4 regions of the Moorella sp. E308F genome follow, and region 1 is predicted to be linked to each of the others. Evidence: riboswitches for the same ligand, from Rfam matches in the RefSeq annotation. Region 1 holds a riboswitch; each other region holds the start of a gene.
The links. A riboswitch is a leader RNA that binds a small molecule or an ion and turns the genes downstream of it on or off. The one in region 1 is predicted to bind cyclic di-GMP.
Positions count from the first base shown of each region.

Region 1 (7,431 bases):
CTTGCCCACCCCGCTGCCGGCAAAGATGCCCACCCGCTGGCCGCAGCCGCAGGTGAGGAGGCCGTCGATAGCCTTGATCCCGGTGGCCAGGACCTCTTTAATCCGCCGCCGCGCCAGGGGATGGGGCGGAGAATTGTTGACCGGCTGGAGAGCGTCCCCTGCAAGGGGCCTCCCATCCATCGGCCGTCCGAGGCCGTCCAGGACCCGGCCCATCAGCTCCCTACCCGCCGGGATGAGGTGACCGTGGCCGGCAGCCATCACCCGACAGCCGGGTCCAATGCCCTCCAGCTCCCCCAGGGGCATGAGGAGGGTCACTTCTTCCCGGAAGCCGACCACCTCGGCCACGACAGGGGCCGCACCGTTGTTATAAATATAGCAAAGCTCACCTACGGCAGCCTTGAGGCCCCGGGCTTCGATGGTGAGGCCCGTCACCCGGGTAACTTTGCCTCCCCGGCGCCAGAGGCTAGCTGATGCCAGGCGCTGCCGGTAGGTAGTGAAGTCGATGGCCAGGCTCACGGCCGACCACCCGCCCGGAAAAAGGCCTCTCCTGCAGGTGCTGCATGAGCAGCACGGGCGTCCAACCGGAAGATCTTTTTCAGTTCTTCCAGCTGGCTGTCGACGCCGGCGTCGATAAAGCCGTTTTCCGTCTCTACCCGGCATCCCCCAGCCTTAAAGCTCGGGTCGGCAATTACCTGGAGCCGCGCCCCCGGCGCTGCTTCCGCCAGGAGTTCGGCCCGGCGCTGCCGGATAGTCCCGGCTGCCTCCGGGGAGGCGTAAATTATGTAATTCTGCCCCTCGGCCACCTGGCGGATTGCCTGGCGGGCCATTTCTACCACCAGGTCCGGCCGCAGTTCTATTTCCTGGCCTATTATTTTACTGGCAATGGCCAGGGCCAGTTCGATAATGTCACCCTCAGCGGCGCTGATTGTTTCCTGATAAGCCCTCTGCGCTTCTGCCAGAACCTGCCGGGCTTCTTCCCGGGCGGCTTCGGCCTCCCGGCGGATACTAAGAGCTTCCTCCTCCGCCCGGGACAGGCCCTCCTGATAGCCCTTGGCCTCCCCGGCAGCACGCCCCTCTTCCAGGGCTTTCTGCCTCTCCTCCAAGGCTGCCTCCCTAATGGCCGCCGCCTCCCGGCGGGCCTGCTCCAGGATGGCGGCCGCCTTTTCCCGGGCAGCAGTCACTTCCTGGGCGGCAGCTTCCACTACGGTCCGGTCTTCGGGACTACCTGTCTCTTGCTCTCCGGTTAAATCTATAGCTGAATCCACCTGCAGGGTGCGCAGGGGGATCTCTCTTTCACCCCCATCAGTTCCAGCTTTTTTGAGTATCCTAGACAACAATGGCGTCTTCGCCTCCCCGGGCGATGATAATCTCGCCGGCTTCGTCTAGACGCCGGATAATCTGGACAATACGCTGCTGGGCTTCTTCCACATCCCGCAGGCGCGCCGGCCCCATGTACTCGATATCCTCTCTGAGCATCTCGCCGGCCCGCTTGGAGAGGTTGCGGTAAATGCGGTTGGCCACTTCTTCGCTGGCCGCCTTGAGGGCCAGGGCCAGGTCTTTGAGATCGACTTCCCTGAGAACCCTGCGGATTGAGGTATCATCCAGGGTCAGGATGTCTTCAAAGACAAACATGCGCTTGCGGATCTCGTCGGCCAGTTCAGGGTCATCCTGTTCCAGAGCTTCCAGGATGGTCCGCTCAGTGCTGCGGTCGGCCCGGTTCAAGATGTCCACCAGGCTTTTTAAACCGCCGGCCACGGCAAAGTCCTGCTCCACCAGGGAGGACAAACGCTGTTCCATGATGCTCTCCAGCTCCCGCAGCGTTTCCGGGGAAGCCCGCTCCATGAGGGCAATCCTTTTGGCCACGTCGGCCTGTACCTGGTCCGGCAGGGCACCCAACACTATCGCTGCCTGCTCGGGTTCCAGGTAGGCCAGGATCAGGGCTATAGTCTGGGGATGCTCGTTGTAAATAAAGTTCACCAGCTGCTTGGGGTCGGCCTTGCGGATCATATTGAAAGGCCGGATTTTGGAAGTGGCCATAAGTTTTTTTATAATTTCCGAAGCCCGCGCCGGCCCCAGGGTTTTTTCCAGCACCTCGCGGGCATATTTCATCCCTCCCTGGAGGATGAACGTATGGGCATCGCTTAGCTGCAGGAACTCATCGACAATCTGCTGCATGGTTGCCGGGTCGATAGAGGTAGTGTTGGCAATCTGGTAAGTAATGCGCTCAATATCTTCCTGGGCCATTTGTTTTAAAATTAAAGATGATAACTCCGGCCCGATGGTAATCAAAAAAATCGCTGCCTTTTCCAGGCCGGAAAGAGCTTTCTGCTTCGCCAATCAAGCCACCCCTAGTCCTCCGCCAGCCAGGCCCTGATAAGTAAGGCTGCATCCTCCGGCCGCTGGCGGATGATTTCCCGTAAGCGCTCCAGTTTGGCCTTGCGTTCGGCTTCCTGGCGTTCTTTTTCCACATCCACCGGTTCTACCGGCTCAACTACCAGGGGTTCTACCGGTACACCAGCCTGCATGCCAGCTGTTAATGCCGCGCCGGGGAGCCCCGCTTGTAAAGTCTTCTGTCGCCGGCGGCGTAACAGAAGCATGACCAGCACCACCAGTAAGAGCAAGCCCCCCAGCCCTGCCGCTCCCCAGAGAAGGTACTGCTGGAGCAGTTGCTGGCGCTGCTGCCGGGCCTCCATCTCCGCCGCCATCTGCTGCTGCAGGGAGTTGTCAAAGGGTATTGGTTCAACGTTAATCTGATCGCCCCGGGCCTGGTCGAAGCCTATAGCAGCGGCGACGATATTTTGTATTTGGGTTCTCAGGGCCGGGGTCACCGGGCCGTTGACAGCCACCGCCGTAGAAAGCCGCCTTACCTGGCCGGGAGCCACGATGGTATGGGTCTGGGTCTGGTCAAGCTCATAGTTATGAACAGTATCGGATTTATTATAATTCCCCGTTGCCGGGTTAAGGGCCTGGTATACCGGAGGCTGGGTGTTGGCCGGCGTCCCCGCCGGTCCACCGGTGCCGCCGGTACTGCCCTGCTCCGTTTTAACTTGCTCGCTCCTCAAAGCGCCTTCCTTGCCCCACACCGTCTGCTTAATTTCCTGCTGGTCGAAGTTCAGGTCGGCGGTGACCATGGCCACAGCTTTACCTGGACCCAGGATCTGGGTCAGCATGGCTTGCAATCGCTGTTCCAGGTCCCTTTCATACTGTCTCTTCAGTTCCATCTGGATTTGTTGCTTCTGGCTTAAGGGCGCCGCGTCGCTGCCGGCCAGGCCGTCACTCAAGACGTTGCCGTACATATCAATAACGCGGATATTCTCGAGCTTGAGGCCCGCTACGCTGGCCGCCACCAGCTCCATGATGCCCTTGACCTGTTCCGGTTTTAAACGGGCCAGGGGTTTAAGTTTTAGCATTACCGCCGCCGAAGGCGGCTGCTGTTCCTGTAGAAAGACGCTGGGCTGGGGAATGACCAGGTGCACCCTGGCGTCTTCCACTTCGTCCAGGGCAACGATGGTCCGCCGCAGCTCTTCCTGGAGGGCGCGCTGGTAATCTAGATTGCGCTCAAAATCGGTCATCCCCAGCTTGTTCTGGTCAAAGAGTTCAAACCCCTGGCCGCTGTTTAAAACCCCGGCACTGGCCAGGTCCAGGCGCAGCTGGTAGAGCTGGTCCTTGGGCACCAGGATGGTCGTCCCCTCGCCGGCCAGCCGGTAGGGCACCTTCATTTCTTTCAACTTTTCCACTACCGCCGCCGCATCACGCTGCTGCAAATTGGTAAACAGTGGTGCGTACTGGGGCTTCAGCAGCCACTGCAGCAAAAAGGCGCCACCCAGCAGAGCGGCTATACTGATGGCCAGGAGGGCCGAACGCCGCCCGGGAGTTAAACCCTGCCAGAAATTTTTTATCCTGTCCAGAATTTGTTTAAGCTTCATTTTGAGCTCCCGGAAGGCAATATTGCTTTGCTAACCATAATTAATATCACTACCAGGAAAAATGCCTCCCCTGCACCTAACTTTCACCGCCTGCCGCACCGCCCCCTGCCGGTCCAGGGCAAGCAACTGCTCTCCCCTCAAGTGCCGCGCTGCTGCCGACCCGGCTCAAGGACGGCACTAGAACTGCATGCGGGAGATTTCCTGGTAAGCCTCCACGACCTTATTGCGCACCTGCACGGCCAGCTGGAGGGAAAGGTTGGCCTGTTCCAGGGCCAGCATGACCTGGTGAACGTCCTCGATTTTACCGGCCAGGTACTCCTGGGTGAGGGCATCGGCCTGCTGCTGCAGGGTATTGATTTCCCCCAGTTTTTCCATCAGGATTTCTGCAAAAGACCCGGCTACGGCTCCTGTACCCTGGGGAACGGGCCGGGACTGCTGGCTCTCCTGAAGGGGAGCCGGCATTAAAAGGGATACAGGTGAAAGGAGCATGTGCATTTTCCTCCTGAAAGTTATAACCCAGCTTCCTTCAGGCTGGAGGGTACAGCCTCCGGGCTCCGGTGGTTCTCAGCTAGCAAACTTAGCGCTCAGCCTTGCTCGGCGGCGGGGGTGGCTAAACTTTTGGCGTTTCAATCATGCATCACGGGGTGTGCTACTTCTTATTCCTAAGCCACGTTACGATCCCCATCCCGTTCACCGCCGCCTCGCTACGGCTTCGCTGAGTTTGCTGACGCCTCGAACCAAGTCGCCCTCCGCCTGTACCCTCCAGCCCCTTTTCCCAGCCATATATTTTCATACTTCATGGCTGGGGCGGCAGCCATACCATACCTCTAACGCCCGATCTCCAGGGCCTTCATGGTCATGGCCTTGGCCGCATTAAGGACGGTGACGTTGGCCTCATAGGCCCTGGTGGCGGTGATCATGTCCACCATTTCATTAACGATATTGATATTGGGCAATGCCACATAACCATCAGGGTCGGCATCCGGGTGCGACGGGTCGTATACCAGGCGGGGCGGCGTGTTATCCTCAACAATAGCCGCGACCTCCACTCCCCTGCCCGGAGCCTGGTCCGGCGACTGTCCCAGCGCTTCCCGCAGTTTCTCCGCAAAAACCGGCACCTGCCGCCGGTAGGGGCCGCCCCGGGGTGTCCTGGTGGTATTGATATTGGCTAGATTGTTGGCAATTAGGTCCAGGCGCAGGCGCTCGGCCGTAAGGCCGGAAGCGCTGATAGCCAGGGCCGGCAATAATTCCACCCCTACCGCCTCCCTTCGTTAATCACATAGCGCAGCATGGCCAGCCGGCCGTTTAGCTGCTGGACGGCAAAGTTAAAGTTCAAGCTGTTCTGGGCCAGGTCGACCATCTCCCGGTCGATATCTACGTTATTGCCGTCCTGACGCATCGTGGTGCTGTTATCCTGATTAACCTCCGGGGTAAGATCCAGACTGGCTGACGGCAGATGATAGGGGTTCGTACGGTACAGGGTTAGACCCGGCTCCAGTCCCAGGGCCTGGCCGAGTTTCTCTTCAAAGGAGACATCATAGCGCTTGAAGCCCGGGGTATTGACGTTGGCGATGTTGTGGGCGATGACCCGCTGGCGTAAAGCCGCCGTGTCCAGGGCCTTTTCCAGGACATATAAAGCCGGCGTCATAAACATCCAGGTTTCCCCCTCTTTCCCGGAAAAACGATATTTTTCTCCAGCGGTTACCACTTTAGCATTTCTATGGGAATTTGGGTATCGGGCTTAAGGCCCAAATTAGTCTGGGACTTTAGTCCTAAAAGAAAAGCCCGTTTACCGGGCGTCTCAAAGGAACCGGGAACGGCGGCCTGGCAGTCATAGTCCTTCACCCCGGGGCTAGAAACAAGAAGCGTACAAGCCCTGCCCCGGAAGACACGGACCTTAGACCCATGGCTTTGCGCGCATCCCCTTTCGGAGAGCTTGCCCTTGACGCCCGGAGTAAGAAAATTTTACCGTTGTATTTTCGATATTTATTCAACACGATTTGCCAAATTCCTGCATGTCGGGAGAAAATCAACCAAAAAAATGAGCCGTTCCACCCCTCCGGGAACAGCTTCCTATTTTTCTTTCCTCTAAAGATTTCGCTTCCAACTGTGGTATAATATAGCCATCCCAACCGGCCTGGGATTCGGTATAGATACGACAATCATCCTGGAAAGGATATAGGGCTATAATATATAACATTAAGGGAAGGACAGAAGAAAGGGGGGTCTAAAGAATGGCGGCAGTCGAGGTTCCTCGCCGACGTTTTACTGTTGAGGAGTTTTACCAGATGGCCCGGGCAGGCATCCTGGGAGAAGACGACCGGGTAGAGCTGATCGAGGGGGAGATTATAGAGATGGTGCCGATAGGGACCAGGCACGCCGCGTGTGTCAGACGGCTGCTTCATATCTTTAGCACCAAAATAGGCGATAATGCCCTGGTAGACACCAACAACCCTTTACGCCTGGACCAACACTCGGAACCCCAGCCTGACTTGATGTTGCTTAAGGCCCGTGATGATTATTATGCTTCTTTCCACCCCCGGCCGGAGGACGTATTGTTGTTAGTCGAGGTGTCCGACACTTCGATGGCTTATGACCGCGAAGTAAAGGCAAACCTCTATGCAAAGGGTGGGGTTAAGGAAGTATGGCTGGTTAACCTGCAGGCGCAGCAGGTGACTGCCTATCGCCTGCCTTCGCCCTCCGGGTATAGAGAGGTTAAAGAATACGGGCGCGGCGACCATATTTCACCGCTGGCTTTCCCGGGGCTAAACATTCCCGTCCAGGATATTTTACCGGGAGATTAGCCCCGGGCTTTTACCGCTTTCCCCGCACCCGTTTCTTCATCTACTTGATTAAACTCATCCTCACCTGCTGGTGCCTTTCTTGCCGGCAGCTTTCCAGCTGCAGGCGCCGCAGGATTACCATATCCCCCTGCACTTCCACAGCCACGTGATCGCCCGTTTCCCATCCCAGCTGCTGCCGGATCTCTTTCGGGATAACTACCTGCCCCCGGCTTGATAGTTTTGTTATTTCAATCTGCTTGCTCATGGTCTTCCTTCTCCTGCCCCCGCTCGCTGCCCCTTCTTAACTCATAGCCGCCGGTCCAGACACCGGGGTACAGCGGTTTTATTTTCCCGTCTGTAGGCCCGGGCCATTTGCCGGGCTGTTTGTACCTGCTCCAATTCCAACTTAATCGCTGCCATAGCTTTTTGTATATTTTTTAGATTAGCTTCCTGCAAATGCCGGCATTCCTCCCAAAGGGATCGCACCTGCCGGGTAGCCCCGGCCAGCTCCTGGCGGGTTGCCTCTGGCAGGAACTCAATCTTTTCCCACTCCAGAGCTTCACACCCTGAAACTAATACCAGGAATTCTTCAAGCTGCCGGGTAGCCTGCCGCGCCCGGGTCAGCCTTTCCCTCCAGGAAGCGGCTTCTGCTATGAGATTATTTAATTCATCCCAGACGCCGGCTTGAATGGCTTGCTGTTGTTGCTCTAAGTTTTGCTGCC
Region 1 covers NZ_BJKN01000003.1:366,348-373,778, reverse strand. The annotation lists gene fliI (flagellar protein export ATPase FliI) at 1-516, opposite strand, end outside; gene E308F_RS14600 (FliH/SctL family protein) at 513-1,337, opposite strand; gene fliG (flagellar motor switch protein FliG) at 1,327-2,337, opposite strand; gene fliF (flagellar basal-body MS-ring/collar protein FliF) at 2,349-3,926, opposite strand; gene fliE (flagellar hook-basal body complex protein FliE) at 4,104-4,415, opposite strand; gene flgC (flagellar basal body rod protein FlgC) at 4,754-5,179, opposite strand; gene flgB (flagellar basal body rod protein FlgB) at 5,182-5,580, opposite strand; cyclic di-GMP riboswitch class I at 5,742-5,877, opposite strand; gene E308F_RS14570 (Uma2 family endonuclease) at 6,161-6,730, shown strand; gene E308F_RS14565 (AbrB/MazE/SpoVT family DNA-binding domain-containing protein) at 6,771-6,974, opposite strand; gene flgN (flagellar export chaperone FlgN) at 7,016-7,431, opposite strand, start outside.

Region 2 (7,431 bases), on a different contig from region 1:
ACCGCTCAGCTCATATTTAAGCTGGTTTCCGGCCGCGTCGGCAATTATAAGGGTATATCTCCCCGAACCGCTAACCACCTGGCCGGCCGCCTGGATCTCCCTGGTCATCTGCATCAGGGCCACGCGGGCATTCTGCTGGGCATCCATGCGGTCCCAGCCGCGCTGCCACCATTTTAAACCCGCCTGGAGGATGCTCAAGGAAGCCATAAGGACCAGGACCATCAGGGTGGCGGCAATTACAGTTTCAATTAAAGTAAGGCCGGCCCGCCGCCACTTCACGGCCACCTGGCAACCAGGGTTGCCAGTTCCACCTGCCCCGCCGGGTCATTCACCGGGCGCACCCGCACCATCACTTCCTTCACCTGTAGGACGAGGTCATAATCTGTTATAGTTATCTGGTACTCATATCCCGGCCGACCGGGGTAAGCCTGCCAGGTGCCGCCAGCTCCAGGCAGGGAGGCCAGGCCATTATAACCAGCTGCCAGGCAGGTTTCCATACGTTCCCGGGCCAGATTCAAAACGATGGTTTCCTGGCCGCCCCTGGTATAACCCTGGGCGGCGGTGATAAACATACCCAGCATAGGCGCCAGCACAGCCGCCAGCAAGGCTGCTGCCACCAGGACTTCAATCAGGGTTAGACCACGGTTGTTACCCGGCCTGCAACACTTTTTCACGTCGTTTTCCCCGCCTTGACCCGGCCGGTAACCGGCATAATGGTTATATAATACTCCCGGCCATAACGGTCCTTCAGCACTATATCTCCGCTATTTACCGGTTCCCCCTCGATCGTAAAGGATATTTCACTACCCAGCCTGGAACCGGCATGCTGTAAACGTAATTCCATAGTTATGCCCGCGGGAAGTTTGGTTTCCCGGATAATCTCCGTATTTTTTTTCAAGAAATACAGTTCGTTGACGTCGTCAAGGAGGAGCTTCCACTGGCGGTCCTCGCCGCCCATGGCCCTCTGCTGTACTTCCCGGATATCGCTGACCAGCTGCCAGGCCGCCGTCTGTACCTGCCACCATGCCAGGCTCTTAGCCACTACCGGCAGGACCACCGTAGCCAGGAGCCCAGTGATGGCCATGACAGCTACCATTTCTACCAGGGTAAAACCGCCATTTCCCTTTACCGGCCGCCTGGAGCCAGCCTTTACTCCCCCTGCCATGATGACTACTCTCATATTAACAGCTCGCACTTTGCTTGGCCTAATATTATATAAACCTGCCAAGATACCAGTGCAACATTTCCTCGCCAAAAAACAACGCCAGCAGCCCCCCCATGGCGATAAAAGGCGCGAAAGGAAGAGGGTCCTGCCGCTTTTTCCGGCCGGTGACCAGCAAGCAAACGCCCGCCAAGCCGCCTGTGACCAGGGAAAGGAAAAGAGCCAGAGATGCCAGGGGCCAGCCGAGGAAAAGCCCTACCATACCTGCAAGCTTGACATCCCCGCCGCCCATGCCACCTTTACTTATTACGGCAACCAGCAGCAAAAATCCTGCTGCCGCAACTGCTCCCCATAAAGAAGACCAAAACCCCACATCCCGCGCCAGCAGGCTTAAAAGAATACCGCCGCAGGCACCGGTCACCACGAGGCGGTCAGGGATCAGGTAGTGCTCCAGATCGATGAAGCTGGCGGCTACCAACACGGCGCTTAGAAAAAGGTATTTTACCAGGATCCAGGAGAGGCCGAAATTATAAAAAAGGGTGGTAAATACCACGCCTGTGACAAGCTCTACTAAAGGGTATCGAGGGGAAATCGGCAGGCGGCAGTAACGGCACCTGCCCCGCAAGAGCAGGTAGCTCAATACGGGTATAAGGTCGTACCAGGCCAGCGCCCGCCCGCAAGCCGGGCAGTGCGAACGACCCCAGACCACCGTTTCCCCGCGCGGCAGGCGGTAAATGACCACGTTGAGGAAACTACCGATAAAAAGACCCGCTAGGAAGAAAAAAACTTCAATCCAAAACATACTTTTCCCTTCTACCACATTTATGGCAAGCCCAACTACACGACAGACGCCTATTACCCAAACGACAAGCGCGCCGGCGCTATAACCCCTCCATCCAGATGATCACCGAGATGTAGTACGTGCCGTTTTCCTCTCCCACATAGGAGTAACCAACACTCTCCCTGATGCGCCAGTCTACGGCGTCGCGGATACCCTGGTCAGGGAAGCCGCCGATAGTAACTACAGCGCATTTGGTGTTGTTAACTGGAATCTGGTTGCCCGCGGCGTCATAGACACTACCGCTGGGTATTACACTCTTCCAGTAGCGATAATGGCCGCCCCAGGGCGTGGTGCCGGGCGGCTTCTCCAGGTACGGCCCGTTCCAGCCGGTGCTGCCGTCAGACTTTACGAAGTAAAGGAAGCCATATTCGTCTCCTTGGTCGTAGGGGCGATCGTAGGAATCCTGCCCCGCCTTCGGCCAATCACCGGTATCGGCGTAATAGGCATAACCGGCCGCCTTTATGGCCCGCACATCGGCGACCACCCGCGATATCTTCGCCTTTTCCACCGCCCTGAAGGCGCTGGGAGCAACGACGGTCGCCAGCACCCCGATGATGGCGATGACCACCAAAAGCTCTACCAGGGTGAAGCCGCGGCTGTCCCGGCGCACGTCCGGCAAACAGAACATCAATGGTTCACATCCTTAACCGGGAAAAGATGATCCGGTTTCACTACTTCACCCCCGTCGCAACAGGGCGCACAGCTTCCGGCCGGGGCTGTTCGCTGCCGGCGCCGGAGGGCGCCGGCAGCACTTAAAAAGCAATACATCTTAAAACTTTAGTGTACTGAGGAGACACTTAGTCTCTGGAAATTAAAATGTGTACTCCATTGTTATCCTGGAGAACCACACTATCGCCCAGGTCAGCTAGCAATTTGTCGGAAGCGCTGTCCGGTACACTATCAAGTGTCAAATACCTAGCAGCATCTTCGTTGCCATCTCCGTCCCAATCTTTATCTTCGTCATTATTATAGACATAACTTCCGCCCCACGGGTTCTTGCTCGGCCAGCGCTCCAGATAGGGGCCGTTCCAGCCAGTTACGCTTACGCTAGAACTTGGGCCTACAAAATGGACTATATTATTGTTACTACTTCCTCCAATACCATCTACTGGCCAAACGCCTGTATCGGTATAATAATTCAGCGCTGCCGCCTTAATCGCCTTGTAGTCCGCTTCGGCGGCCGCCACCTTGCCCTTTTCGATGGCCTTGAAGGCGTTGGGGGCGACGATGGCGGCCAAAATGCCGATAATGGCAATAACAACAAGAAGCTCCACCAGGGTGAAACCCCGCTGGTCCCGCGCCTTTTTCAGTCTCTGCCACATCAATCAATCAACCTCCCTGATTTTTTTGCCTGCGCTTTTTACTTTCCTGCTGCCAGCCCGCCGGGGAAACCTACAAGTAAATCACCCCCCTCTTACCCGCATTATTATCCCCGATCTCAAACGCGGCAGTACGCAGAGTTATCCTTGCACTCCTCGACATGGAACCGCCGGCCAGGGCATTGTCATGAGGGCAGGCTGCTAGGATAGCCACCGGCAAAATGAGAAAAAAGATACCCCGCGCGCCTCTACCTTATGCCGCCCAGCATCTGAAAGTAGGGAAGAAAGACCGAAATTACGATAAGCCCTACTATGCTGCCGAGGCCGACGATGAGGACGGGTTCTATCAGTGAAGCCAGGCGGGCCACGACCGCCTCCACCTCCTGCTCATAAAGACCCGCCACTCGTTCGAGCATGGCATCCAGGGCCCCAGTTTCCTCGCCTACCGTAATCATCTCCACCACCATGGGAGGGAAGACGCCGCTCGCTTCCAGTGGAGTCGCCAGGCTCTGCCCGTCGCGAACGCTTTCTGCCGCCCGCTCCACCGCGCCGGCCACCACAGCATTGCCCACCGTACGCCGAACTATTTCCAGGGCCAGCAGGACCGGTACACCGCTGTGCAGGAGGGTACCCAGGGTGCGGCTGAAACGAGATAGAACCGCCTTATGATGCAGGGGACCGAAAATTGGTAAACGAAGGAATAAACGGTCGACCTGGTAGCGCCCCGCTGGCCTTTGCTGCCAGCGGTAAAACCCGTAACCGGCGCCGGCCAGGAAAAAGACCAGAAAAGGCCACAAGCGCCGTAACCATTCACTTAGCCCCAGAACCAGGCGCGTCGGCCAGGGCAGGGGCACCTGCAGGCTGTTCAACATGACCTGGAAGGAAGGCAGGACATAAGTCAGGAGAAAAATAACTACCAGGAGGGCAACCATGCTGACTATCGCCGGGTAGGTCAGGGCCGACTTGACCTTTTCCTCTACTTCATGTTCCCGTTCCAGGTGCCCGGCCAGGCGCTCCAGGGTCTCGTCCAGGGCCCCGCCCAGCTCCCCGGCCTCGACGGTATGGATGAAGATAGGCGGGAAGACCCGGGGCTGCCGTTCCAGCGCCCGGTAAAAGGCCTCCCCGGACTCCAGGTCCTGGAGAAGCATACCGATACTTTCTCGCAGGGAAGGATTTTCTGCCTGTCGCTGTAAAATATGCAAGGCCGTCACAATCGGCAGGCCAGCCCCCAGCATGGTCGCCAGCTGGCGGCTGAAGAGGGCCAGGTCGCGACGGGATACCGGCCGCCGGAAAAGGCGCCGCCATTCCCGGGCTGGGGTTACAACCGCCGGCCGGCAGTAAGTAATAAAAATCCCCTGCCGGCGCAGTTCCCGGATGGCCAGTTCCTGGCTTTCCGCTTCAATTGTCCCGCTAACTGCATTCCCCCTGGCATCCCTTCCCCGGTAGGCAAAATTCATGCTTTCCCTCCAAAATATAAATAGCCACCGGCAACAGGGAAAGATAGAACTCTTCCCCGGCAGCCCGGCGGCCATGACAGCGTCTACAGGCCCGTAGCTTTGCGCCCCCGGCTTTCGCCGGGTTTGCCTTGAACGAGGATATATGGACATTTATTCGTCATAAAAAGGCAAATTCCTGCTAATCCTGGCGCCGTTAACCATTATTTAATTCTCTATCCGCTATCATACCCCTGGTGACCAGCTGCCGCAGAGCCATGTCCATGGTCTGCATGCCGTAGCGGGCTCCCGTCTGCATGCTGGAAACAATCTGGTGGGTTTTACCCTCGCGGATGAGATTCTTAACAGCCGGGGTAGCAATCAGCACTTCCACGGCTGCCACCCGGCCCTTCCTGTCGGCCCGCGGTAAAAGCTGCTGGGTGATAACCCCTTCCAGGGTGTCGGCCAGCTGGATGCGGACCTGCCCCTGCTGGTGGGGCGGGAAAACGTCAATGATCCGGTCAATGCTCTGGATGGCACTGCTGGTATGTAAAGTCGCCAGGACCAGGTGACCCGTTTCCGCGGCCGTGATGGCCGTGGCAATAGTCTCCAAATCCCGCATCTCGCCGACCAGGATAACATCAGGGTCCTGGCGCAGGGCGGCCCGCAGGGCACTGGCAAAGGAACGGGTATCTGAACCCACTTCCCGCTGGTTGACGATGCTACGGCGGTGCTGGTGCAGGTATTCAATGGGGTCTTCCAGGGTAATAATATGGCAGCTGCGTTCCCGGTTGATTTTATCCACCATGGCCGCCAGAGTGGTGGACTTGCCGCTACCCGTCGGCCCCGTCACCAGGACCAGGCCGTGCTGTCGTTCCGCCAGCTCGGCCACCACCGGCGGTAATCCCAGGGTTTCCAGGCTGGGTATCTCCCTGGGTATAAGGCGGATGGCTGCGCTAACGCTTCCCCGCTGGTGAAAGACATTCACCCGGAAACGGCTTACGCCGGGCAGGGAGTAAGCCAGGTCTATTTCTCCCCGCTCTTGCAATACCTCCCACCTCTCGCCCACCATAGGCCGTACCAGGCTGGCTGTCATTCCGGAATCCAGGGGCTCCCACTGGCGCTGGACTTGGAGTTCGCCGTGGACCCGGAAAACCGGCGGCAGGCCGACAGAGAGATGGACATCGGAGGCCCCGGCGGCAGCCGCCGCCCGCAGGATGGTTTCAATGTCGAACATTTTAATCCTCCCGGATAAAGCCAGGATAACAAACGCAAGGATTTTTAATAGCCAACTGCTACCAATGTTAATAAACAACGTATAGTGCCGGGCTAACTGCAAAGGGCAGAACTATGAATTCAAGATCAATGGAAGTATATGCCACCCGGGACAGTACAGTCTGGTCTTTACAAACCGCCCAGGGAAACACGCAGGACTTCACTCACCGTGGTAATCCCCTGGCGGACTTTTTCCAAACCGTCCTCGATCAAAGGCACCATACCGGCAGCTACGGCCGCCTCTTTCAGGGCCGTGGCCGGTGCCTTGGCGGTCACCAGGCCGCGGAGTTCTTCATTCATCACCAGCACCTCCTGGATGGCCGTCCGGCCGGCATAACCGGTAAAGCTGCAGCGCTGGCAACCCCGTCCCCGCCAGAGTTCTTCTACTGCGGGCAGCCAGGTCTTTTCCAAAGACCCCGGCTCGGGTCGGTAAATCTCCCGGCAGTGGGGGCAGAGCCGGCGCACCAGCCGCTGGGCCACTACGCCGATAAGGGAAGAGTTGACCAGGTAAGGTTCAACGCCCATATCTAAGAGGCGGGTGACGGCCCCGGCGGCGTCATTGGTATGGAGGGTGCTGAACACCAAATGGCCGGTGGTCGCCGCCCGGACGGCGATATCCGCCGTTTCCCGGTCGCGAATTTCTCCTACCATAATTATGTCGGGGTCCTGGCGCAAGATAGATCGCAAACCTGAGGCAAAGGTTAGACCGGCCTTGGGATTGACCCGTACCTGGTTGATGCCGGGCAGCAGGTATTCTACGGGGTCTTCAATAGTAATGATGTTTTTTTCCGGTGAGCATAAAATGTTAAGGGTGGCATAGAGGGTTGTCGTCTTACCGCTGCCCGTGGGACCGGTAATGAGGAGCATACCGTAGGAACTGTGGATGAGGCTCGCAAAGCGCTCTTTTATGGCTGGCAAAAATCCCAGGTCGTCCAGGGACAGGAGCATGGCCTCCTGGTCCAGCAGGCGCAGGACGATCTTTTCCCCGTAAACCGTGGGCAGGCTGGAAACACGCAGGTCGACGTTGCGTTTACCCAGGGTAAATTGAAAACGGCCGTCCTGGGGCAGGCGCTTTTCGGCAATATCCATGCCCGCCATGATCTTGATCCTGGAGATCAGGCTGCTTAGAACCCCCAGGGGCAGGCGGGTTAACTCCCGCAGCAGGCCATCCACCCGCAGGCGTACGCGTACTTCCCCTTCCTGGGGTTCGATGTGGATATCGCTGGCCCGCATCTGGATCGCCTGCTGGATAAAGCTGTTAACCAGCCGTACAGCCGGTGCCCCTTCGGTACCGCCGGGACCGGGAGCTTCCAGGGCAGCGGCGGCCGCCGCCTCGCTCATGCTGGCAGCAGTTTCCTTCTGCCAGAACCTGCTCAAAGCCTCTTCAATTTCCCTTTCAGC
Region 2 covers NZ_BJKN01000002.1:938,859-946,289, forward strand. The annotation lists gene E308F_RS11205 (hypothetical protein) at 1-279, opposite strand, end outside; gene E308F_RS11210 (prepilin-type N-terminal cleavage/methylation domain-containing protein) at 276-674, opposite strand; gene E308F_RS11215 (type II secretion system protein) at 671-1,180, opposite strand; gene E308F_RS11220 (prepilin peptidase) at 1,212-1,964, opposite strand; gene E308F_RS11225 (type II secretion system protein) at 2,044-2,631, opposite strand; gene E308F_RS11230 (prepilin-type N-terminal cleavage/methylation domain-containing protein) at 2,801-3,325, opposite strand; gene E308F_RS11235 (type II secretion system F family protein) at 3,571-4,779, opposite strand; cyclic di-GMP riboswitch class I at 4,835-4,917, opposite strand; gene E308F_RS11240 (type IV pilus twitching motility protein PilT) at 4,973-5,992, opposite strand; gene E308F_RS11245 (GspE/PulE family protein) at 6,160-7,431, opposite strand, start outside.
Region 2: another riboswitch for cyclic di-GMP. It lies ahead of E308F_RS11235 (type II secretion system F family protein); the one in region 1 lies ahead of flgB (flagellar basal body rod protein FlgB).

Region 3 (7,431 bases), on a different contig from region 1:
GAAGGTAGCTAAAGCATTTCTGCACGCTTACGGCTGCCGAATATGAAACAGTCCTCGACTACTTTGAAAACCTTGGCCTTGAAAATGGCTATTATCAGGAGCTAGAGACAGCTACAACGGCCTATATCCCTGAATTTTAAGATTACAGGTTTAAATGGAGTTGCAAAATTTTAGGAGGTACGCTATACTAAAAGAGCCTCTAAAGAACGTTGGCCTGGCCTACTACTAACTATCTCCCCTGGGATAGCCCTGGTAAGTATGGTACATGCCCGTTAGCTTTAGGGAGACTATCTTGTGGGGAGAAGTAAGATGTTTTATCAGGACAAAACCTTGACCTGCAAAGAATGCGGCAAAGAGTTTATCTTTACGGCCGGCCAGCAGGAATTTTTCGCTGAAAAGGGTTTTACCAACGAACCGTCCCGGTGTCCCGATTGCCGGGCCGCCCGGAAAGCGCGCCAGGGCGGTAGCCAGAGGCGCAACGATTTCCGATCCGGTCCCCGGCAGATGTACAGGGCTATTTGCAGCCAGTGCGGTTCCATTACGGAAGTGCCTTTTGAGCCCCGTGGCGACCGGCCGGTATACTGCCGGGAGTGCTACAACAGTATGAGGGTCAGAAATTACCGTTAGCTTGGGAAGCCTCCGAGGGGCTTTAGATGAAACCCGGCTTGGCACTGAAGCCGGGTTTCGTACTGGTTGTTATCTTTCCAGGATCAGTACCATCTTTCCCGGTTCCAGGGATATATTTTTAAACTTTAAACCATAATCCGGGGGCGGTAAATTCAGGATCAGCTTGTCCCGCGGCAGGAGCTCGGTCCAGGTGGAGGGATCAAGGGGCAGGCCGGCGAAGGCCACATTTTGCGGGGTAAATAGGAGTTGGTGGGGGCCATAAACCTGGAGGGTACCCTGGATCTCAAAGTCAGGTCCCGGTATTTTTATAACTTCACCTGGCAGGAACAGGCGGATGTCCCGCAGTTGTTCTTGCGAACCCAGTAGGGTTTTATTGAGGTTTTGCTGACTGAAGGCAGCTACTACCTCGCCTCGGTCTAAATTAACCTGAATAGAATCCGGCCGTAAGCTTCGCCAGGGCAGGGCTGGCAACTGTTGCAAAAGATATTGCAAAGCCGGCAGGGCTCCGGCCCAGGCTTTCTCCAGGGCCAGCAGGTCCCGGGCCCAGGTGGTATTTTGCTGGCGCAGGGCTTTAAGCTTCTTTTCCTGTTCTTCCTTTAGTGCCGCCAGATTTTTTTGAGCCGCCAGGCAGGCTTCCCGGGCCAGTTGCAGTTCCCTTTCTTTGGCCGCCACCAGGCTGCTTTTTTCCCGGGCCAGGCTGGCCAGGGCCAGGTTATGACGGACGATACCGAAGAAATGACCGGCCAGGTGCTTTAATAATTCCCAGCGGATAAAAAAATCAGGCAAGTTGTTACTTAAAAAAGCAGCCGTTATAAAGGGAGAAGAGCCATAGATGTAAAAAAAGCGTAAACTGCGGCCGAAATCCCGGCGCCCGGCAGCCAGATCAGCCTCCGCCCGGTCCAGTGCGGCCCGGGCAGCCCGCAGCTCTTCCTGGACAATTTCCAGGCGTTTTGCCAGCTCCTGGTTCTCGGCAGTGATCTTTTGTAAGCGCGCGTCCAGGCGCAGGATATCCTGCAGGATACGGCTTTCCTGGTTCTGGCTGTCCTGAAGGCGCTGCCGTAAGGCATCTTTTATATCCACGGCCCCGGAGGCGGGAATATTAACGGCCAATAAAAAAAAGAAGATCGTCAGCCAAACTATCCGGCGGCGCATTGTTTTCCCTCCCGGTTATAATATTCGCCAGGCAAGGGCTAAATCCTGCTGTCGATGGAAAAAGATGTAAAATTTATCCATTAAGTCGACCTTGACAGGCTTATGCGAAAAGATTATAATAAAACCTGCATTGATAGTAAGGGCGTGTAGCTCAGTTGGGAGAGCGCTAGAATCGCACTCTAGAGGCCAGGGGTTCGAATCCCCTCACGTCCACCACAAGGTTTTATAGGGGCGCGTAGCTCAGTGGGAGAGCGCTTGACTCACATTCAAGAGGTCGCAGGTTCAATCCCTGCCGTGCCCACCAGGATAGTTAAGCAGTTTCAAGGGCTTCAAGCATCGTGAACAGCTTCCTGTTAGGAGAAACAGGAAGCTGTTCACATTTTGTTCACCTGCAACCCAGGGCCGGCAGTCATGAGTTGCCGGCTACAGGGGGGCTAAAATATGGGTACCCAACCTGACGAACTGGCTGCTTATTATGCGAAAAAATACCCTTTGACTTTTACCGACGATTATTCAAAAACTGACCCTTTCCTAACCGAGCTTTATAGGGAAGCCTGGCAGGTTGCTGTCCGAGCTGCGGCCATATTAAAAGAGCGATATGGTGCCCAAAAAGTGGTGGCCTTCGGCTCTTTGGTTGATCGATCCCGCTTTTCGCACTGGTCCGATGTTGACCTGGCGGCGTGGGGCATCCCGGACAACCGGTTCTACGCCGCAGTGGGGGCGGTGACGGGTCTTAGTGAAAAGTTTAAAGTTGACCTAGTTGACCCGGAAGACTGCCGCGCATCTTTACGCAGGGCTATAGAAAGCGAAGGGGTTGAGCTATGAAAAAGAAGTACCTTGCCCTGGTCGGCCGCATCCGAGAGGAGCTCGCTGAAATCCAGCAGGCCGTCGACCGCGCCCGAACCGGATAGGAACGCTATCAACTTACAGGCGATGATTTTTACCTTGACAGCGTAGCTTTTAATCTTCACAGCTTTTATACGGGGCTGGAGAGGATTTTTGAACTAGTTGCCATCAATCTGGAGCAAAGTAAGCCGGAGGGGCAAAACTGGCATCAGAGCTCTTGCACCAGATGGCGGTTGAGATTGAACTGATACGTCCCCCTGTCATCTCCAGGGAAACCAGGAACAGCCTGGATGAATACAGGGGCTTCCGTCACGTTGTGCGCAATATATATACCTTCCGTCTTTCTCCTGCCCGCATAAAGCCTTTACTGGATAACCTTGCGGAAGTTTGGGAGCGCACAAGAAGGGAATTAGAAAGGTTTCTTCTTTTCATTGAAGCAAGGGGTAATTTCATTGAGGAGATGCCTCTATGACGGAATTGGACACGCTTACCGAGGTCGACCTCCGGCAAGTTTGGGGTAATGAAGCAAAGGATTTTACCCCGTGGTGAAATCAAGCCCTCTGGGGGATTACCAGAGGGCTTAGTATTTGCTTCTATGGCAACCGTGTAGCAGCGATATCCCCCAAAATTGATACTCACCCCGCATACTCCTCAAATCTATGGCGATATTACGGAAGTTCTCATTAAGACCAGCAATAATAGCTGGCGAAAAATTGAAAAATACCATGGGCAGAAACTTACTATAGAGGAGATTCGTGCTCTGCAGTCCCATCGGTGATTATGCCGTGTTTCTAGGGGGATTACTTGCAAACAGCACACTTGGACGGAAATGAAATGGGAAGGTTTAAAGAGTTACGGTAAAACATCGTCTGAGACCTGGAGCGCGGCGATAAAGGCGGCGATGTTCTTGGCCGGGACGCCGGTCCGTTCGGCCAGTAGTTTGACCAGCGGGTCGTCGGCCAGGGAATAATAGTTGGCCAGGGGTAAATGGTCGGTGGCTTTACCGAGCCCTACCAGCTCGTCCAAGGAAACACCAAAAAGCTGGCCAAGTCTAATCAGCGTCTCCAGGCCTGGCTGCTTTGTCCCGCGCTCCCAGTTGGCTACGGTGGGACGCTCTACGCCGACCATCTTGGCCACATCTTCCTGCCGCAGGCCCCTCCGCTGGCGTAACTGCTTTAGAGACTCCCCGAACTTCAGCACGATTATCACCACCTATCTCAATAATTTGCTTCTAGCTTGTTAAATCTTCTGCTCTCTTAGATTTTCATTTTTTATGATGAGGTCCAAGAGGGCAGATGAAGCCTAGTTATTGTGATAATGCGGCATCGCAAAACGAAGGCCTATGTGAGTTTTACCCGTGGCTTGTATGATATGACCAATGGTTAAATTTCCAGCTGCTCATTTATGTTTTTGTAAAAAGTGTTTGATCCTTGCGGTACCTTTGGGACAATCACGGTAGAACCGATAGCGGGGCAGTTTCATCACCTCCTGCACTACCTACTGCCTTTTTACACTTTGAGACAATAACATTTCCAATTCAGGGTCTTGATATTTTACTGCGAGCCTAGGTTTCCAATGGAAACATTATATGCATAGAATCCCGCCCTTACTTAAAATATAACCTATGGAGAACGCTCGCTCACAGCGGAATATTAATAAAGGGACAGTTTAGCATTATGATTAGGATGAAAAACCGTCCCGGAGCTGCAACATAAATATACTTATCCAATTATAACCTTTTAGAAGTGTTGTGAGAAACCCTTTTAAATCACAGCTGGCCGCAGTAGTGGTGCCATTGCTAATAAGGATACGAGGCCGGTTGCCGAACACCTGCCACTAGAATTCATGAGCCTTCATCGTTCGACAAGATTTTTATGTGGGCAGCCATCTTCTATTGACAAGTTCCCAAAAGAGCACATATAATGTTTCCTAAAGGCACAAAAAGGCGAGTGATACGCCTGAAAAGGAGGCAGCCGATGCGCACTGCCCTGCGCAAGGCGCGGCTCAAGGCCGGCCTGACACAATCAGAACTGGCCCACCAGGTGGGGTTGAGACGTGCTTCCTACACCAATATTGAGAAGGGGCACAAAAACCCTTCCGTGAGTACCGCTCTCCGCATCGCCCGGGCCCTTAACCGACCGGTTGAGGAGCTCTTTGCCGACGAGCTCTATGCCTTCCATGGTGCTCGGAGCGGGAGAAGGGCGATGGGCGGTTGATCGTCGGGAGTAAATATTGCCATTGCTGCCGCTGATTATGCATCTGGCCGCGGTCTGGAGCAACACCTTGGAGCCGAACCATGCGCTGGACTTCGGCATCCTCACCCTTAAAATAAAGTCCTGAGCTTTTTAAATAGGGTAACAGACTGGGCAACGTCGACTGCTAGAAGTCGTTGGACATCTTAAGGGGGAGCGAAATATGGTTGATGGCCCATTAACTGAAGAAGAAATTAACGAGCTGTTAGCTGCGTATGAAGAACTAACAAGCCGGATTAGAGAGGGCAAAGTTCTACCGCTCACGGATCTGTCTATACAGGAAGAAACGGTGAATAAGAATAATAAGAATTATTCCTGGGAATAAAGGGTGTACATTTTTGTGAGTAAGCCAGGTAATACCAAAAGTTAAAAAGGTTGTTATCAGACACCGTTAAGGGCAAACCAGTCGAAAGACTGGGGCGCAAAGCCGTGGGCCTAAGGCTTGTATAAGCTATGGCTGTCAGGTTGCCGGTGGACCTTCTTAGAGACGAAGGGAATTATGTTGGCTCTTAGAGGGAACAGGTAACCTGTCCCCTTATTTTTTTGTTAGACGGAAATTATTTTCCTTTACTCAGTATCCTACCCAAACAAAGTTTATATCGAAGGGATACCTTGCGAACCAGACAAGTATCGGTACTTAGGGTTAGAAACGCTCATAAGTTTTTTAACGGGACAGTTTGCCCGAGGTATTGTTTTTGGAGAAATGGGCAAGGAGGGATGGCTACATGAAAAATGGAAATAAACGGATAAATAGTTGAAAATAGCATTTAAATTTATTTAATAACACTTAAAATATTAAATTCAGGAGGACTGATAACCATGGCTATTGATGCCACCAAAACACTAGAGCCATTACCTTCTGCTAGTCGAGGGATATACAGCGATACCAGTAAGAGTGGAGCAGTCAAAGAAAGTGACAAAAAGGAAATGGAGTTACGGAGGAGGCAGGCACGTACTTTTGCGAAGCAACAACAGATTGCCGAGCGGATAGCCAGCGCGACGGAACAACTTTCTTCTGGCGTAGAAGAGGCTTCCAATGCAGTAGAAGAATTGCGCACTGCCATGGAGCAGATAGCCAGCGGAGCACAAGAGGCCAGCGGTGCTACCCAGCAGTCCCTGTCCGCTATTCAGGTTATTGGCGAAGCTGCCAAGGTGTCGGTAAAGCAGACCCGGGAATCTCTCACTCGTTGTGAAGCCATTAGAAACCTGGTGAGCCGCACGAGTGAGGATATTGAGGTCCTGATACAAGGGGTAGACGCCAGCGCCGCCAGGAGCGAGGAGTCGGCTATGCTGGTAGCAAAGCTGGAAGAAGAAGCGTCCAAGATTGGCGAGATTGTCCGCACCGTGGTAAGGATAGCTGACCAGACCAACCTTCTAGCCCTGAACGCTGCGATTGAGGCGGCGCGGGCTGGGGAGCACGGCCGCGGGTTTGCTGTAGTGGCGGACGAGGTAAGAACCTTGGCAGAGACTTCCGAGAAAGCGGCCAGCGACATTCGGAAGATAGTCGGTAGCGTGCAGGAAGACGTGCGAACGGTGGCTGAAGCCATCAACAAGGCGGCTGAGGTAGCCAGGGGTGAGACGGAAAAAGGCAAGGCCATCACGGAAGAGCTTAAGAAGATAGCCGCTTCTGTAGCCAATGTAGTGGAAGGAGCTACCAGAATCGAGCAGCTGGTCACGGAAGTAGAAAAAGCGGTAGCCGAGTTCCAGAAAGGTAGTGAACAGATAGCTGCTAATGCTGAGGAGCAGGCCAGCGCCGCCGAGCAGGCCTTGCAGGGGGTTCAACAACAGGTCCAGGCACTAAACGAAATAAGCAATAATAGCAATAATTTAGCAGATTTAGCTGATGAACTCAAGCATTCGACCGATGTGGTCAAGTCAGCAGAGGGCCTGGCGGCGGCGGCAGAAGAACTATCCTCGGCCATTGAGGAGGCCAGCCGTTCGGCAGAAGAGATTAATGCGGCCCTAAATCAGATGGCGAAATCGGCAGAGCAGCAGGCTTCAGCGTCCGAGGAAGCCTCCGTCGCCATCAAGCAGATCGAAAAATCGATGGGAGTAATTGCGAAGGAGGCCGATGATTCCAGAGCGGCAGCAAAGGAGCTCAGCGACTTGCTGGCTGCAAATAAAGTCAGGGTAAATGAGCTGATTAAAGGCATCAGGCAGGCAGCAGCAACCAACCTTGAGAACGTACAGAAAGTTAACCAGCTGGAGCGGAACGCCCGCATGATCGACAAGATAGTAGACACCATTGCGAGCGTAAGCATCCAGACCAACATGCTGGCAGTAAGCGGCGCTATTGAGTCAGCCCGGGCGGGTGAATACGGCAAGGGGTTCGCGGTAGTAGCTTCAGACATCCGGAACCTTGCCCAGGAGAGTGCCCGCAATGCTGAGCAGATTAAGGAAATGGTAAAGGGTATTCAAGAGCAAGTAATGAACGTACTCCGGGACATTACTACTATTGGAGATGTAGTTCAAAAGGAAGCGGAAAAAGCTCAAAAGACAACGTCCGACCTTGACCTTATCGAAGCCGATATGCGGGTGGTCGTAGAAGGGGTGG
Region 3 covers NZ_BJKN01000001.1:1,172,683-1,180,113, forward strand. The annotation lists gene E308F_RS15770 (hypothetical protein) at 1-46, shown strand, start outside; gene E308F_RS05890 (zinc-ribbon domain containing protein) at 310-627, shown strand; gene E308F_RS05895 (coiled-coil domain-containing protein) at 697-1,779, opposite strand; tRNA gene E308F_RS05900 (tRNA-Ala) at 1,920-1,995, shown strand; tRNA gene E308F_RS05905 (tRNA-Val) at 2,009-2,083, shown strand; gene E308F_RS05910 (nucleotidyltransferase family protein) at 2,221-2,604, shown strand; partial or broken gene E308F_RS16120 (hypothetical protein) at 2,793-3,097, shown strand; gene E308F_RS05920 (helix-turn-helix transcriptional regulator) at 3,478-3,825, opposite strand; gene E308F_RS05925 (helix-turn-helix transcriptional regulator) at 4,602-4,841, shown strand; gene E308F_RS15775 (hypothetical protein) at 5,041-5,202, shown strand; cyclic di-GMP riboswitch class I at 5,264-5,350, shown strand; gene E308F_RS05930 (methyl-accepting chemotaxis protein) at 5,697-7,431, shown strand, end outside.
Region 3: another riboswitch for cyclic di-GMP. It lies ahead of E308F_RS05930 (methyl-accepting chemotaxis protein); the one in region 1 lies ahead of flgB (flagellar basal body rod protein FlgB).

Region 4 (7,431 bases), on a different contig from region 1:
ATAGAATTTATTTATTGATATCTGCGATAGGGGGGAATTATTTTGCTTCGCCAGCGCTCATGTTTAGTCCTGACTACTCTTTTATTTTTCCTGGCCCTGGCCTTCAGTCCCTTTGTAGAGACAGCCAGGGCGGATAACGGCCTGCTTCTATCCACGGCCTTCCCGGGCATTGAGGCCCAACCCGGGGAAACGATTACCTTTCCCCTGGAGTTACGCAATAGCGGTGTACCTCAAAAAGTTGATCTGAAAGTTGTTTCCGCCCCCAAAGGGTGGCAGGCCCTGTTTAAAGGCGGCGGCATGGTTGTCAGCCAGGCTTTTGCCGATACTGATAATCCGGCCAGCGTTGATTTCCAGGTAGAAGTGCCGGCCGATGTTAAACCCGGGAACTACAGCTTTGTGGTCCAGGCCAGTGGGCGCAGCGCCTCTTCCCGCCTTGACCTGCAGGTGCTCATTAAAGAGGTGGCTTCCGGCAGTGACAAGATGACCACCGACTACCCGGTATTGAGCGGAACCAGTAGCACAAGCTTCCAGTTCCGGGTTAGCCTGACCAATAATGGCGCCCAGGAGCGTTCCTACAGCCTGGGCGCTCAGGCGCCCCCAGGTTGGCAGGTAACCTTTAGCCCGGCTTATGACAGCAAGCAGATTGCTAGTTTAAGTCTAAAGCCTGGTAAGAGCCAGGACCTGGATGTGACCGTCAAGCCGCCCCAGAACGTCAAGGAAGGCACTTATAATATTCCTATCCAAGCCATTTCGGGGAGCAGTAAAGCAGGCGTTGTTCTCAAAGTTAACATTACCGGCACCTATAGCCTGGAACTGACTACCCCGTCTGGACGCCTGAACGCTGACGCCATTGCCGGCAAAGAGAGCCCGGTAACCATGGTGGTGAGAAATACTGGCAGCGCCGACCTGGCCAACATTACCTTTGCCGCCAATGCAGCCAGCGGCTGGGCGGTCACCTTTAAACCGGAGAAGATTGACATGCTGCCGGCTGGCGCCAGCCAGCAGGTAACGGCTTTTATCAAACCCTCGCCCAAGGCCATAGCCGGTGACTACGTGGTGCGCCTTACGGCCAGTACCCAGGAAACTAGTGGCAGCGCCGATTTGCGGGTCAGTGTGCGGACCTCTACCCTATGGGGTTTGGTGGGGGTAATCCTGGTTCTTGGTGTAATTGGTGCTGTTGGGCGAACTTTCCGGAAGTACGGACGGCGATAGCCATGGCAGGACAGGAAGCAGTCATTGTCACCCGGAACCTTACCAAGCATTATGGCTCCATAACTGCCGTCCAGGACCTCAACCTGGAAATCAGAGAGGGAGAGATTTTCGGCCTGCTGGGGCCCAATGGTGCCGGCAAGACGACGACGATTTTAATGCTTCTGGGGTTGACTGAGCCGACGTCCGGCCAGGCCCTGGTAAAGGGCTTAGATGCCACCCGTCACCCCCTGGAGGTTAAGAGGATAGTGGGCTATTTACCCGATAATGTCGGCTTCTACGACGACCTTACGGCACGGGAGAACCTTCTCTATACCGCCGGTCTGAACCTGATCCCCCCGGCGGAAGCTGAAAAGCGCGTGGCTTTAAGCCTGGACCAGGTGGGCTTAAGCAATTACGCCCACCGCAAGGTGAAGGAGTTTTCTCGCGGGATGCGCCAGCGGTTGGGCATTGCCGATGTCATGGTAAAGGACCCGGCGATTATTATCCTCGATGAACCTACCCTGGGCATTGATCCCGAGGGCGTACGGGAGATGCTGGCCCTGATTGTCCGGCTGGCACGGGAAGGCGGAAAAACAGTTCTCCTCTCCTCCCATCTCCTGCACCAGGTGCAGCAAATCTGCGACCGGGTGGGAATTTTTGTCGGTGGCAGACTCCTGGCCGCGGGGCCGGTGGCTTTACTCGGGCATCAAGTCATGGCGGGCAAGCCCCTGGAGATTGAACTGCAGGCCGAGCCGGACAATGACAATTTGTTTTCTGCCCTCCGGTCCCTTCAGGGCGTGACCGCTGTCGAGCGTCACGGAGCCTTTATCCGGGTCCGCTGCGCCGCGGGCCGCGATATCCGCCCCGAGCTTACGCCTTACCTGGCCGGTAAAGGATTTACCCTGCTCTATTTGCGCGCCCGGGGCTATGACCTGGACGATATATACAGGGAGTACTTCCAGGGGGAGGGTTACCATGGCACGATGGCAGGCTAAACTAAAAGATTGGCTGGACTGGTTCCGGCAACAGGAGTGGTTCAGCGGTGGCCTGAAAACTGTTTTTCAGAAGGAACTGGCGGACAACCTGAGCAGCACCCGCTTTACGATCCTGGTTTTCCTGGTGGCCGTGGCCGGCATTGGTGCCTTTTACGTAGCAGCCCAGAGCATCCGCCAGACAGCAGGGGATGGTGATCCTCAATTTGTCTTCCTGCGCCTTTTTACCACCAGCGGCGGGTCCTTACCACCCTTCATCACTTTTATTTCTTTTTTGGGGCCCCTGCTGGGCCTGGCCCTTGGTTTTGATGCCATTAACGGTGAGCATAATAAACGTACCTTGAGCCGGTTGCTCGCCCAGCCTATCTATCGGGACGATGTCATCAACGGCAAGTTCCTGGCCGGTCTGGTAGTTCTGGCCTTGGTCATCATGGCCCTGGGGCTCTTAGTGGCTGGGTTGGGGCTGCTGCTAATTGGCGTTCCTCCCACGGGCGAGGAAATCGGGCGGTTGTTTATTTACCTCCTGGTCACCATTATTTATGTAGCCTTCTGGTTGAGTGTCTCCCTCCTATTTTCTTTGTTGTTCCGCCAGACGGCCACCTCGGCCCTGGCCGGGATAGCCGTATGGCTGTTTTTCGCCCTCTTTGCCGGGATGCTGGCGGGGCTCATTGCCGACGGTCTCCTTCCGGTAAGTGAAGATGCCGCGCCGGCCCGGGTCCTGCACAATGCGACTTTGAAACAAAATCTTAGCCGCCTTTCGACGACGACTCTTTACGATGAAGCTACAGTAACTCTCTTGAACCCAGGGGTAAGGACCCTAGGACCTGTACTGGTGGAACAGTTAGAAGGGGCTATACCCGGAAGCCTGCCACTGGACCAGAGCCTGCTTCTCATCTGGCCGCACCTGGTAGGGCTTATCGCAGCCACCATGCTGATTTTTGCCCTGGCCTATTACTTCTTTATGCGCCAGGAAATACGGGCCGGCTAGGCTGAAATATCTTTCCTCTGCCGGTGATAAATCTTCACCGGCTTTTTTCTTTTTACTCCTCGAGGGACTGGGGTCCGCAATCCTGGCTTCTAGTCTTTTATTTAAAATTATATCTCCGGTGGCTTCTCTGGTCCTTAAACCGGAGGAAGGGCAGCAACGGCGATGGTGTCGCCCCTTGTGGCAAGCAAGCTCGTGACAACATCACAATCCGATGACACACCTCGGGGTTTCTGTTGACAAATGTCGACCAAATGTAGTAAAGTAGTGATTGTGTCACGTCACATTGCATAATACAGCCAGTACCGCTAAAGGCAAACTCGTCGAAAGGCGGGGGCGCAAAGCCGCGGACCTAAGTCCGTTTTAAGGATATGGTAGCCAGGCTGCCGGGGGAGTAAGTAAGTTGAAATTAAATACAGGTTCTCTACGGCCGCCGTGAAAGCGGCCGTTTAAATTTAAACGCAAAATGGGGTAAAACGTTAGGTTAGTTCCTTAATGGGTGAGGCTGAGGCAAAGCTATTGTCGTTCTAGCAAGACAAATGTAATGAAGGAGGTATAGGTCGCCCCGCAGACCGAAGTTCGCCAGGAGCGGGAGCGACCGGCAGCAGTATGATGGGAAAACTTACAGGAAGTCTGCGAGGCAAGATGACCGCGCTCTTCGGGCTGATCGTTCTAGTTGGATGCCTGGTGCTGGTATTTGTAAGCTACGACCGTGCCAGGAACGCTCTGGAGAGCGAAGCTAAAGAGGCCATGTTGAAGATGGCCCAGCAGGCCGCCGAAACTTTGGAAAGCCGCATCCAGGCGCGGATGTACGTTATGGAAACCCTGGCCAATAACACCGTCATCCGTGGGCGATGGGGCGACCGCGAAGCCACGCTAGAAGAAAAGTTGGATGTTCTCCGGGAAGAGCAAAAAAAAGCGGGAAGTCTGGGCTTCAGGCGGTTTGGCATTGCTGATAAGGAAGGGAACGCAGTATATTCCGACGGCAGTAAAGCTAACATCGCAGACCGGGAACACTTCCGGGCTGCCCTGGAGGGTAAGACTTTCGTCTCCAGCACTATTGTCAGCAAGATCGACAAGTCGGTTATATTTGCTTATACCACACCTATACGCAACTATGCCACCGATGAAATAATCGGCGTGCTGATTGGTATAGTGGACGCGACAAAGTTCAGCGAGCTGGTGGCGGACATTACATATGGACGTACTGGGTATGCGTTTGCAGTAGACAGTACCGGTAAGACCATAGCTCACAAGGACGCGGAGAGGGTCACAAATGAGGAGAATGTCGTGGAGGCGGTTAAGTCTGACCCTTCCCTGGATTCCCTGGCGGCAGTAATGTCCAGGATGATTCAAGGAGAAAGGGGAGTCGGCAATTACATCTTCCAGGGCCAAAAGGAAATTATAGCCTACGCACCTGTTGAGAGCACCGGCTGGTCTTTGGGAGTTGCCGCCCCCGAAGTCGAGGTGCTGGAGAAGATCGCCGGCCTTAAATGGTCCGTGCTGTTTGTCTCCCTGATCATAATCCTGGTTGCCTTGGTACTGACTCTTGTAATGGCAAGAACTATTACCACTCCTCTGGCCCTGGCTGTCGACGACCTGGGGCTTATAGCCGGTGGCGACTTCACCCGACCCGTTTCTGAAAAATTCCTCCGCATGAAGGATGAGATAGGCCGGCTCGTCCGGGCGGTGCACCGCCTGCAGGCCGACCTCAAACCGTTGCTTTCAGGACTCAAAGAAGACGCTAAAACGCTGGCCGGCAACTCGGAGGCCTTAAGCGCTGCTTCAGAAGAGATCGCCTCTTCTTCCGGCGAAGTTGCCAAGGCCATCCAACAGGTGGCCTCGGGAGCCTCGGAACAAGCGGGTCACCTGCAGGAAATACTGGGCCTCGTTGAAAATATAACCTCCAACCTGGAGAAGGTGTACACCGAACTTGGTTACGTTAAGGCTAACACCGAAGAGACCTCCAGGCTGGCAGGTGTAGGCAAGAAAGAGCTGGACATCCTGATTGCTTCCATCAAGGATGTGCGCGAGGCCTTCAAGGTGGTCGTGGAGAAATTAACTGATTTAAGCAGCTCTGTGAATCAAGTAGGCGAGATCCTGGAAGTGATCAACGGGATAGCAGACCAGACGAACCTTTTGGCCTTGAACGCGGCCATTGAGGCGGCGCGCGCAGGCGAGGCCGGCCGCGGTTTTGCAGTGGTGGCGGATGAGGTCCGCAAGCTGGCTGAGCAGTCCCGTGCTTCTTCGGATAAGATCAGGGCGCTGTTGGACACTATAGCCGCGGGGACCAATGAAGTTGTGAACACTTCGGAGGAAGTCAGGAGGCAGGTAGTTGCGCAACTGGAAAATGTAGAAAAAACGGTCAAATCCTTTGACGACATACTCCATTCGGTAGCCGCTATAGCACCCACGATCGATGAGACGTACCGTCAGGTAGACAACACTGTGAAGGCCAAGGACGTGATGCTGGAACGGGTTCAGAGCATAAGTGCTGTGTCGGAAGAAACTTCAGCTTCGGCACAAGAGATTTCGGCCTCGGCTGAGGAACTGTCAGCATCAACCCAGGAGATAGCCTCAACAGCCCAGGAGGTCCTCAGGGTAGCCAGGCGATTAGAAGAACAAGTGGGGCGCTTCAAGGTATGAATGGCAACCTGTCTTACGGCGCTAAAGACAACCGTGCAGGGAGCAAACCTGTCGCCAGGTCACGGCCAATATACCTACATACCTACAGTTTTATTAAACTCAATTGCCTTCACAGCTACTACCGGTTTTTTCAGTTTTTTGGCTCTGGTTGAAGCCAGGCTGGCCGTATTGACCAGGTATTTGACTATGTAACTACTGTCTTCACCAGAATTGTGTAGTTCTGAACAGCGGCCTCCGGCTACGCCGGCAGAAATGGCGACCTTTATTTTCCCGGGCCAGTTTTCATTAGCATGGGCCAGGACCATTTGCCGGGCAAGTTTTTCGGCTTCGGGCAGGGGCCGGTTAGTTACGGCTGCAAATTCGTCGCCCGCATAGCGACATAGAGTTTCCTTATTGCTGTCGATTAAGCTATTTAAGATTAGAGCAGTCTGGCGCAGGACATTGTCGCCGTAGATGTGGCCGTACTCTTTATTAATAAAGCCAAAGTTATCTAAATCCAGGAAGATTACCGTAATCTCCTGGCCTTTTTTTAATAACTCCAGGGCTTTTTCGTAAAAGATTTCGGCTTTATTTAACCCGGTAAGGCCATCGGTATATTTACCCAATTCTGACATAATTTGAGTGTGAGTAACGACACCAATAATATCACTTTCTCTGGTAACTACCAGATGCTCAATTTTATGTTTGGCCATTAATTTTTGCGCTTCAGTGAGGCAAGCCGTTGGCGGTATAGTAATCACTTTGCGAGTCATAGCATCGGCAACCAGCCGGTTGGGGTGAGATCTTTTTATATCCCTTGAAGTAATGATGCCTACCAGTTTTCCTTCTTCAACTACCGGTAGACTACCTATACCATAACGCTCCATGATTAGTGCCGCCCGGCCGACACTGGCCACAGGGTCGATGGTATAAAGCTTCTCGCTTATCAGGCCTTCTACCGTGGGCACTACAAATCCACCGTCCTGCTGATCTGAATAGTAATATTTACCTGTGCCTTAATTACCATATTCTCGCTGGCGATGCGGTTTCCTTCGTCGATTACAACTGGCAAAAGTTTTTCTTTGGGTAGGAGCCTTAAAAGAGATTTTTTAACTACTACAGCTTCAAAAACTTCGTGATTGAGGCGAACAATCTCATATTGTTCCGGCGAGACTGCATCAACCATCCGCCTGACGGCTTCGGGACCAATAGGGGCTCTTTTACCAACGAGTAAAATGTCCTGCATGGGAGGGATCTCAAATTCCGATAATTTTATGCTGATGTCGGCTTTGCGTTGTGGTTCCGGTGAGCGGGACGTTTCCTGGAGCGTCAAAATATCTCCCTTCCTTCCCCAAGACATATATTTATATTATACCCTTTATTACTAAATTTGCCCATGGGGTTAATAACAATATTAGTCAAGTTTAGCATTCATTTTACTGAAATACTGTAAGGTTTTCGCCTGTAGTGGAATGGAAAAGATGACGCCGCATAACATCGCCCATGTTTACGGCGTACCGGTGGTGATGGCAAAAATGAGAAACATCCCGGTAATCATACCGCTGGGTTAACTGTAATCATCGCACCCTGGAGATGGCCTCCGGGTTTTTTATTTATGGCATATTATTATTGACAAAT
Region 4 covers NZ_BJKN01000002.1:851,620-859,050, reverse strand. The annotation lists gene E308F_RS10800 (NEW3 domain-containing protein) at 43-1,212, shown strand; gene E308F_RS10795 (ABC transporter ATP-binding protein) at 1,215-2,186, shown strand; gene E308F_RS10790 (ABC transporter permease) at 2,167-3,171, shown strand; cyclic di-GMP riboswitch class I at 3,472-3,559, shown strand; gene E308F_RS10785 (methyl-accepting chemotaxis protein) at 3,814-5,814, shown strand; gene E308F_RS10780 (GGDEF domain-containing protein) at 5,889-6,761, opposite strand; gene E308F_RS10775 (hypothetical protein) at 6,761-7,126, opposite strand; gene E308F_RS10770 (DUF5320 domain-containing protein) at 7,387-7,431, shown strand, end outside.
Region 4: another riboswitch for cyclic di-GMP. It lies ahead of E308F_RS10785 (methyl-accepting chemotaxis protein); the one in region 1 lies ahead of flgB (flagellar basal body rod protein FlgB).